2 regions of the Candidatus Sarcina troglodytae genome follow, and region 1 is predicted to be linked to the other one. Evidence: a T-box and tRNA genes for the amino acid it is inferred to sense, from the RefSeq annotation. Region 1 holds a T-box; the other holds one or more tRNA genes.
What was found. The T-box of region 1 lies ahead of thrS (threonine--tRNA ligase). A T-box ahead of a tRNA ligase gene usually reads a tRNA of that ligase, here a tRNA-Thr.
Positions count from the first base shown of each region.

Region 2: it has a tRNA-Thr gene. The T-box ahead of thrS (threonine--tRNA ligase) is inferred to sense a tRNA for this amino acid. The anticodon was not compared.

Region 1 is NZ_CP051754.1:2,029,346-2,033,777, forward strand. It holds gene lacZ (beta-galactosidase, LacZ type) at 1-1,979, opposite strand, end outside; T-box leader at 2,260-2,467, shown strand; gene thrS (threonine--tRNA ligase) at 2,536-4,432, shown strand, end outside.
Region 2 is NZ_CP051754.1:1,924,210-1,928,641, reverse strand. It holds gene HH195_RS08835 (M23 family metallopeptidase) at 10-753, shown strand; gene spoIIID (sporulation transcriptional regulator SpoIIID) at 825-1,079, shown strand; gene yyaC (spore protease YyaC) at 1,193-1,720, opposite strand; gene HH195_RS08820 (hypothetical protein) at 1,833-2,489, shown strand; tRNA gene HH195_RS08815 (tRNA-Thr) at 2,649-2,723, shown strand; tRNA gene HH195_RS08810 (tRNA-Tyr) at 2,731-2,815, shown strand; tRNA gene HH195_RS08805 (tRNA-Val) at 2,829-2,904, shown strand; tRNA gene HH195_RS08800 (tRNA-Thr) at 2,919-2,993, shown strand; tRNA gene HH195_RS08795 (tRNA-Tyr) at 2,999-3,083, shown strand; tRNA gene HH195_RS08790 (tRNA-Val) at 3,097-3,172, shown strand; tRNA gene HH195_RS08785 (tRNA-Thr) at 3,187-3,261, shown strand; tRNA gene HH195_RS08780 (tRNA-Tyr) at 3,267-3,351, shown strand; SAM riboswitch class I at 3,429-3,528, shown strand; gene metK (methionine adenosyltransferase) at 3,655-4,432, shown strand, end outside.

The sequences.
Region 1 (4,432 bases):
ACATCTACATCCATGGTATATTGAAATATTTTTTTTCCTTCTTTTTCTATATAAACTATAAAATCATATTCTTCTGTTCCTACAAATAAATTGTTATTTTTTATAAGTATTCCTTCGGTATCTGGAACTATTTTAACATTTGAATATAAATATTTAACTTCTTGAACTTTTGGTGATACTGTTCTATCTGCATAAATTATCCCATCTGTACAAAAACAATAGTCAGTTGATCTATCATTAAAATCTCCACCATATGCTAGAATTTTATTTCCATTTTTGTCTGTTGTTTCTATAGCTTGATCTATATAATCCCATATAAATCCACCTTGATACATTTCATACTTATCTTCAAGTTCAGAATAAAGATTCATTCCTCCGCATGAATTTCCCATAGCATGCATATACTCACAACTTATATAAGGTTTTTTAGGGTTACTATTTAAATAATCTTCTATCTCATTTGGTTTTGCATACATTCTACTTTCTATATCACTTATATCATTAAACTCTCTATTCCAAAATACTCCTTCATAATGAACCAAACGACTGTTATCATTTTCATGAAAATATTTAGTCATCTCTAAAATGTTTTCACCAGCATACGATTCATTTCCACAAGACCAAATAAGAATTGATGGATGATTTTTATCCCTTTGAAGCATAGATTCAGCTCTATCTACAACAACATTTCTCCACTCTTTCAACGAACCAGGTACATTCCAACTTGGCTCACACTTGCCTAATTTTTGCCATGAACCGTGACTTTCTAAATTAGCCTCATCTATTAAATAAATTCCATATTCATCACATAAATCATAGAAATAACTTTGATTTGGATAATGAGAAGTTCTAACAGCATTTATATTATTTTGTTTTAAAAATTTAATATCCCAAATCATATCTTCTTTGCTTATAGCTCGTCCAGTTTTACAACTAAACTCATGCCTATTAACACCTTTAAACACAATTCTTTTTCCATTTAAATGCATTATGTTATCTATTAACTCGAATCTTCTAAAACCAATTTTTTGAGGTATTATTTCTATTAAATTATTTTCTTCATCTAAAACTTCAATATATAAAGTATAAAGATATGGATTTTCAGCACTCCATGAATTAACATTTTCTATAGTTTTACTAAATTCTACATTTTCTTTTCCTTGCACTTCTTTAAATTCACATATTAGCTTTTCATCTTTATCCTTTAAGTATCCCTTAATTATACACTTTTCCAAACTATCTAACTTTATGTTAACATTTAATTGTCCATTTTTATAAGTATCATCTAAATTTTGCTTTACAAATAAATCCTTCACATGACATTTTGGAGTCGCGTACAAATAAACATCTCTAAATATTCCTGAAAATCTCCAAAAGTCTTGATCTTCAATCCAACTAGCACTACTTCTTTTATATACTTCAACTGCTAATTTATTTTCACCATCTTTTAAATATTCTGTTAATTCAAACTCTGATGGCGTAAAACTATCTTCACTATAACCTATAAATTTTCCATTTAACCAAAAATAAAAAGCAGTTTCCACTCCTTGGAATGAAATAAATATTTTTTTATTTTTCAATTCGTCTTTTAATTCGAAATATTTAATATAACTTCCAACAGGGTTATATTCTTTAGAAACATATGGAGGTCTAAGTTCTTCTTGTCCATCCCAAGGATATAAAGTATTTATATATTGTAAATTATCATATCCTTGAAGTTGTATATGCCCTGGAACATTTATCTCATCAAAATTTCCACAATTAAAATCTTCTCTATAAAAATCTTTTATTCTTTTATCTGGATTTTCTGCATAAGAAAATTTCCATTTTCCATTTAAATATTGTCTAAGTGGCATATTATCTTTTAATTTTATATGCTCTTTATCTTCATAATATAAATGATCTGAATGTGCATCTATTCTATTTACTCTAAAAATTTCTGGATTCTCTAACCAATCTAAATTAGGACTATTACTCATAAAAAACTCTCCTTTTCATTTTAAGTTAATTCTTATTTGCTCTTTAGGTTAATCATTTTCAAAACACTTAAAATATATAATTGATAACCTATATCTATTATCACTCTTATCCACTTATTAATCAATATTTTTTTCTATTTTTTATAAATTTATCCTTAAATTATAATGAAATTCAAACTCATATATAACTACAACTTTTAATTTTATTTTTCATTGACACTTTTATTTAATCTATCTATAATATATAGTATCAATTTAATATTTATTGTTTAAACAATAGTTAAAAGCTATGATGAGAAGAGTAAGCTTTTTTAATATTTTTTCAGAGAGAAAATACATTGGTGTGAGTATTTTTAAATATAATTAGCTGAAAACCACCTCTGAGCGACTTTAATACAGTACGTTTAAATCACGTTACGATTTATTAAGTGGCAAAACAATTTTGCAATTTGGGTGGAACCACGGGAATATACACTCTCGTCCCTTTTTCTTTTAATAAGATTAGGGATGAGAGTTTTTTATTTTATAAACTTATTTTTGAAGGGAGATTGTTAATATGATAAAAGTTACTTTAAAAGATGGCTCTGTAAAAGAATTTAATAACGCTATTTCTGTTTTAGACATAGCTAAAAGCATAAGTGAAGGCTTAGCTAGAAATGCTTACTGTGGTATTGTTAATGGAAAGGTTGAAGATTTAAGATTTGTTGTTGATAAAGATTCAACACTTGAAATATGTACTTTTGATTCTCAAGAAGGAAAGAATGCATTTAGACATACTGCATCTCATGTACTTGCAATGGCTGTTAAAAGATTATTCCCAAATGTAAAGCTTGCTATAGGACCTTCTATTGAAAATGGATTCTACTATGATTTTGATAGTGAAAAATCTTTCATTTCTGAAGATTTAGCTAAAATTGAAGATGAAATGAGAAAAATAATAAAAGAAAATCCTGAAATAAAAAGATTTGAACTTCCTAGAAATGAAGCTTTAGAACTTATGAAAGATGAACCTTATAAACTTGAACTTATAAATGACTTAGGCAAAGATGAAATAATATCTTTTTACCAAATAGGTGATTTTGTAGATCTTTGTGCAGGTCCGCATATAATGTCTTTAAAACCTCTAAAAGCTATTAAACTTTTAAGTTGTACAGGTGCTTATTGGAAAGGTAATGAAAAAAATAAGATGTTATCTAGAATATATGCCACTGCATTCCAAAAAAAATCAGATCTTGATGCTCATTTAGAAGCTTTAGAAGAAGCTAAAAAAAGAGATCATAATAAATTAGGTAGAGAATTAAAATATTTTATGACTGATGAAAATGTAGGTCAAGGACTACCTCTAATAATGCCAAAAGGAGCTAGAATAATTCAAACTCTTCAAAGATGGGTAGAAGATGAAGAGGAAAAAAGAGGTTATGTTTTAACTAAAACTCCTTTAATGGCTAAAAGCGATTTATACAAGGTTTCAGGTCACTGGGATCATTACAAAGATGGAATGTTCGTTCTAGGAGATGAAGAAAAGGATGATGAGGTTTTAGCATTAAGACCTATGACATGCCCATTCCAATATACTATATATAATGCAGAACAACATAGTTACAGAGATTTACCTATAAGATATGCTGAAACTTCTACTTTATTTAGAAAAGAAGCATCTGGAGAAATGCATGGTCTTATAAGAGTTAGACAATTTACTTTAGCAGATGGTCATATAGTATGTACACCTGAACAATTAGAAGAAGAATTCAAAGGTGTTGTAAGCTTAATTGATTATATCATGAACACTTTAGGAATAGCTGGTGATATTTCTTATAGATTCTCTAAATGGGATCCAAACAATACTGAAAAATATATAAATAATCCAGAAGCTTGGGAAAGCACTCAAGATATAATGAGAAATATATTAAATCATTTAAATATAAATTATGTTGAAGCTGATGATGAAGCAGCATTCTATGGTCCAAAACTTGATATTCAATTTAAAAATGTTCATGGAAAAGAAGATACAATAATAACTGTACAAATAGATTTTGCTTTAGCTGAAAGATTTAACATGACTTACGTTGATAAAGATGGTGAAAAGAAACGTCCTTATATCATTCATAGATCTTCAATAGGATGTTATGAAAGAACTTTAGCTATGCTTATAGAAAAATATGCTGGAGCTCTACCAACTTGGTTATGTCCTGTTCAAGCAAAAATTCTTCCTATCTCTGATAAATATAATGACTATGCAGATAAAGTTGCCAATGAATTAAGAAATAGAGGCTTAAAAGTTGAAACTGATTATAGAGCTGAAAAAATAGGTTATAAAATAAGAGAAGCTAGACTTGAAAGAACTCCTTATATTTTAGTTGTAGGAGAAAAAGAAGCTGAAAATAATGAAGTTTCAGTTAGAAGTAGAAAAAATGGTGAAGAAGGAGCAATAGCTCTAGATACTTTAGTTAATA
Region 2 (4,432 bases), 110 kb from region 1:
GTGTTATTAATGACAAAAAAATCAAATATAAAGTCTTTTTTAAAAGGAAAGGCATTTTACGTAATATTGTTTATATGCTTATGTATTGTTGGAACTACTGCAGTAATAACAACAAGAAGCAGTATGAAAGGTAGCAATAAACAGGCAAGTAATTTAGAGAATAAAGAAAATAAGGAGATAGCACAAAACAAAAATAATCTAGAAACACAATATAAGGATGTTGAGTTGGTTGAAGAGAAAACTGCCGAAGATAAACAAGAATTTGCTGTTGTAGATGGGACAGAAGATGATGATACTGTTCAAACATCATCAAATCCTAGTGAATTATTTATAAGTCCTATAACTAATGGTGTGGTAACAAGAAATTACGATATTACTCCAAGATTAAATGATGAAAAAACATCAGCGGTGGTATATAAAGGAGTGGATATTGAATCTAAAGTTGGCACTGATGTTAAATCAATAGCAAATGGAAAAGTTATAGATGCTGGAAAAGGTGATTCAAAAGAAGGGTTTTATGTAGTAGTACAACACAATGATGGCTTTATATCAAGTTATGGTAATTTAGCAGAAGATTTAGCAGTGGCTGTAGGGGATGAAGTAACTCAAGGAAGTATTTTAGGAAAAATAGGAAATACAATTCAAAATAATCCTAGTGATAGGGTATCTGAAGAATATTTATTATTTCATATGGAAAAATCTAAAGAGCCAATTAATCCGATAGAGTATATAAATGAGCTAAAAGTAGAATAATAAATAAATGAATATAGTCAGTCATTTTATGACTGACTATTAAATAATTAATATTTATTAAGGAGGTTTTTATGAAGGATTATATTGAAGAAAGAGTATTAGAAGTTGCTCAATATATAATAGATTCTAGAGCAACAATAAGGAAAACAGCTAGAGTATTTGGAGTAAGTAAAAGTACTATACATAAAGATATGACTGAAAGATTGCCTAAGATAAATCCATGTATAGCAGAAGAAGCTAAAAGCATATTAGATTTAAATAAAGCTGAGAGGCATATAAGAGGTGGTAAAGCAACAAAGCTGAAATATAAAGTGATAGAAGCTTAATACATTGATATAATTTTATATTTAACATATTGAATTTTAATTATATTATAAGCACAAGATTAAATACATGGTATTAATAAATTCTTTATGATAAGTAAAGTTTATATTTTTAATTACAAAGAATTTTTAAGGTGGTATGCATGGATAATTCCATTTCGAATAACCTTAGCCATTTCCATAATTAAATTTAATCTTATAGGTCTATTAGTAAACAATTCCAAACTATCTGAGGAGTCAACAATTCCTATTATAGAAGCATTGCCAACGCTTTGGAGGGTTTTACCTACACCTTTTCCTGGATGGATAGGCTCATCTCTAGTGTGAATTTCGCCTATGGCATTTGCATCACCTAAGCATGCATCAATTGCTATTATAGAAGCGGTGGGATAGTTATTAGATATTTCTTTTAACCTAGTATCTAAATTTAGAGCATGTATTGGAGAAGCAAGAGTGCCAAGTATAGGTAGAGGGAATAAAGCTTCTTCTAATAATGTTCCAACTAATGGTCCAAGTGCATCTCCGATACATTTATCTGTACCTATACAAACTATGATAGTGTCATTAGTAATGTAATCTTTTAAAAAATTAGCTATATTGTAATAACATAATGGCGAACTATAATTAACTTTTATTTTGCTCAAAGTGTCACCTCCCTCATAAATTTATATGAAATAAATAAAAAAAATATTAAATAAAAACAAGAGGTATTAAAAAGAATTATAAATAATTATATTTTTAAAGGAGACATTAGATGTGAAAAATAATAAAAAGGAAATATATTTAATAATTATTACTACTTTTTTTAGTGTAATAATTATGGTGTTTAGTTTTAGTATTAAGCAACCTAAAAGTTACATTGATGAGAAAATAGAAGAAAGCGAAGAAAATTATTTAGATAAAGATATAGCATTTAATAAAAATAAGGAGGAGTCTTTATTAAGTGAAAAAGATAATCAGATTTCTAAAAATAATGCTGATCAAGGGATAAATATAACTAATAAAAAAGAAGATATTTTAGAGGAAGATGAATTTTCAAGCATTTCTAATGAACATGTAGAGGTTATAGACGAAGAAAATTCACAGAAAATTATGCTTGTGGATAAAGATAAAGAAGAGAGGGTAGAAGAGGAAGTTGTACAAAGTGTATTTAAAACTGATAAAAACAGTATAATAAATAAAATATCAAGTATTGATAAATTAAAAATAATGAAAATGGCAAATAGTTTATCAGTAAATGATTATAGGAATCTTATAAATAATATCAAAAGGAATGATGAAGTGTTAGCTGCAACTGAAATATTTGAGCTATTAAAAAATAAATTATCAAAAAAACAGTATGATGAATTAGTTTTAATTTTGGATCCATATATAGATATAAAAATGATAGAAAATAAAATAAATGAAAAATAAAGAAAAACATATTAAATGAAAAAAATAAAGAGAAAAATGATAATAATTTAAAATAAAAAGAAAAAATGGCCTAAAAATAAGGTTGAAATAAACATAAATAACATATATACTAAGTCTTGTCGATTGGAGATGTTTCAAGAGAAAAAACAAAAAAGTTACGCTGGCATGGCTCAACGGTAGAGCAGCTGACTTGTAATCAGCAGGTTGTAGGTTCGATTCCTATTGCCAGCTCCAAAAATGTGGAGGAATTCCCGAGTGGCCAAAGGGGGCAGACTGTAAATCTGTTGTCAGTGACTTCGATGGTTCGAATCCATCTTCCTCCACCAATAAAAACAATAAGGTCGCATAGCTCAGCTGGGAGAGCATCTGCCTTACAAGCAGAGGGTCACAGGTTCGATCCCTGTTGTGACCACCATTAACTTAATATATGCTGGCATGGCTCAACGGTAGAGCAGCTGACTTGTAATCAGCAGGTTGTAGGTTCGATTCCTATTGCCAGCTCCAAATGTGGAGGAATTCCCGAGTGGCCAAAGGGGGCAGACTGTAAATCTGTTGTCAGTGACTTCGATGGTTCGAATCCATCTTCCTCCACCAATAAAAACAATAAGGTCGCATAGCTCAGCTGGGAGAGCATCTGCCTTACAAGCAGAGGGTCACAGGTTCGATCCCTGTTGTGACCACCATTAACTTAATATATGCTGGCATGGCTCAACGGTAGAGCAGCTGACTTGTAATCAGCAGGTTGTAGGTTCGATTCCTATTGCCAGCTCCAAATGTGGAGGAATTCCCGAGTGGCCAAAGGGGGCAGACTGTAAATCTGTTGTCAGTGACTTCGATGGTTCGAATCCATCTTCCTCCACCAAATAATAGGCACTATATTTTATGAAGATAGTGTCTATTTACATAGTTAAATGCATATACATATTAGAGTATATATAACTCTTATCAAGAGAGGTGGAGGGAAAAGGCCCTATGAAGCCCGGCAACCAGTGATTTACCAAGGTGCCAATTCCTGCAGTGTTTTATTGCAAGATAAGAGGAGCTTAGTGAATTCAAGTCTCTTCTTAAATTAAGTTGAGGCTTTTATTTTTAAATTTTTTAAGAAATTTAAAAAGGCTATTTAAGAAAGGAGTGAAAAAGAGGTTATTTTATATAACCCATAATTATGAGAAGATTATTTACATCAGAATCAGTAACAGAAGGGCATCCAGATAAAATTTGTGACCAAATATCAGATGCAGTTTTAGATGCTATAATAGCACAAGATCCAACAGCAAGAGTTGCTTGTGAAACAACAGTAACTACAGGGATGGTTATGATAATGGGAGAAATATCAACTAACTGTTATGTTGATATTCCTAAAGTAGCAAGAGAAACTATAAGAGAAATAGGATATGATAGAGCTAAATATGGTTTTGATTGCGATACTTGTTCAGTAATGACAACAATAGACGAACAATCAAATGATATAGCAATGGGTGTTGATGAAGCGTTAGAATCAAGAGAAGGTCAAAAAGATGATATTGAAGCTGTAGGGGCTGGAGATCAAGGTATGATGTTTGGTTTTGCGACTAATGAAACTGAAGAATTTATGCCTGCACCAATAGCTATGGCTCACAGATTATCAAGAAGATTAACTGAAGTTAGAAAAAATGGTACTTTACCTTATTTAAGACCAGATGGAAAAACTCAAGTTACAGTTGAATATGAAGATAATAAACCAGTAAGAATAGATGCTATAGTTATATCAACACAACATGGACCAGAAGTTTCTCAAGAACAAATAAGAGAAGATTTAATGGAACATGTAATAAAAGCTGTTATACCAGCAGAATTATTAGACGGTGAAACAAAATATTACATAAATCCAACTGGAAGATTTGTAATAGGTGGACCACAAGGGGATAGTGGATTAACAGGAAGAAAAATAATCGTTGATACTT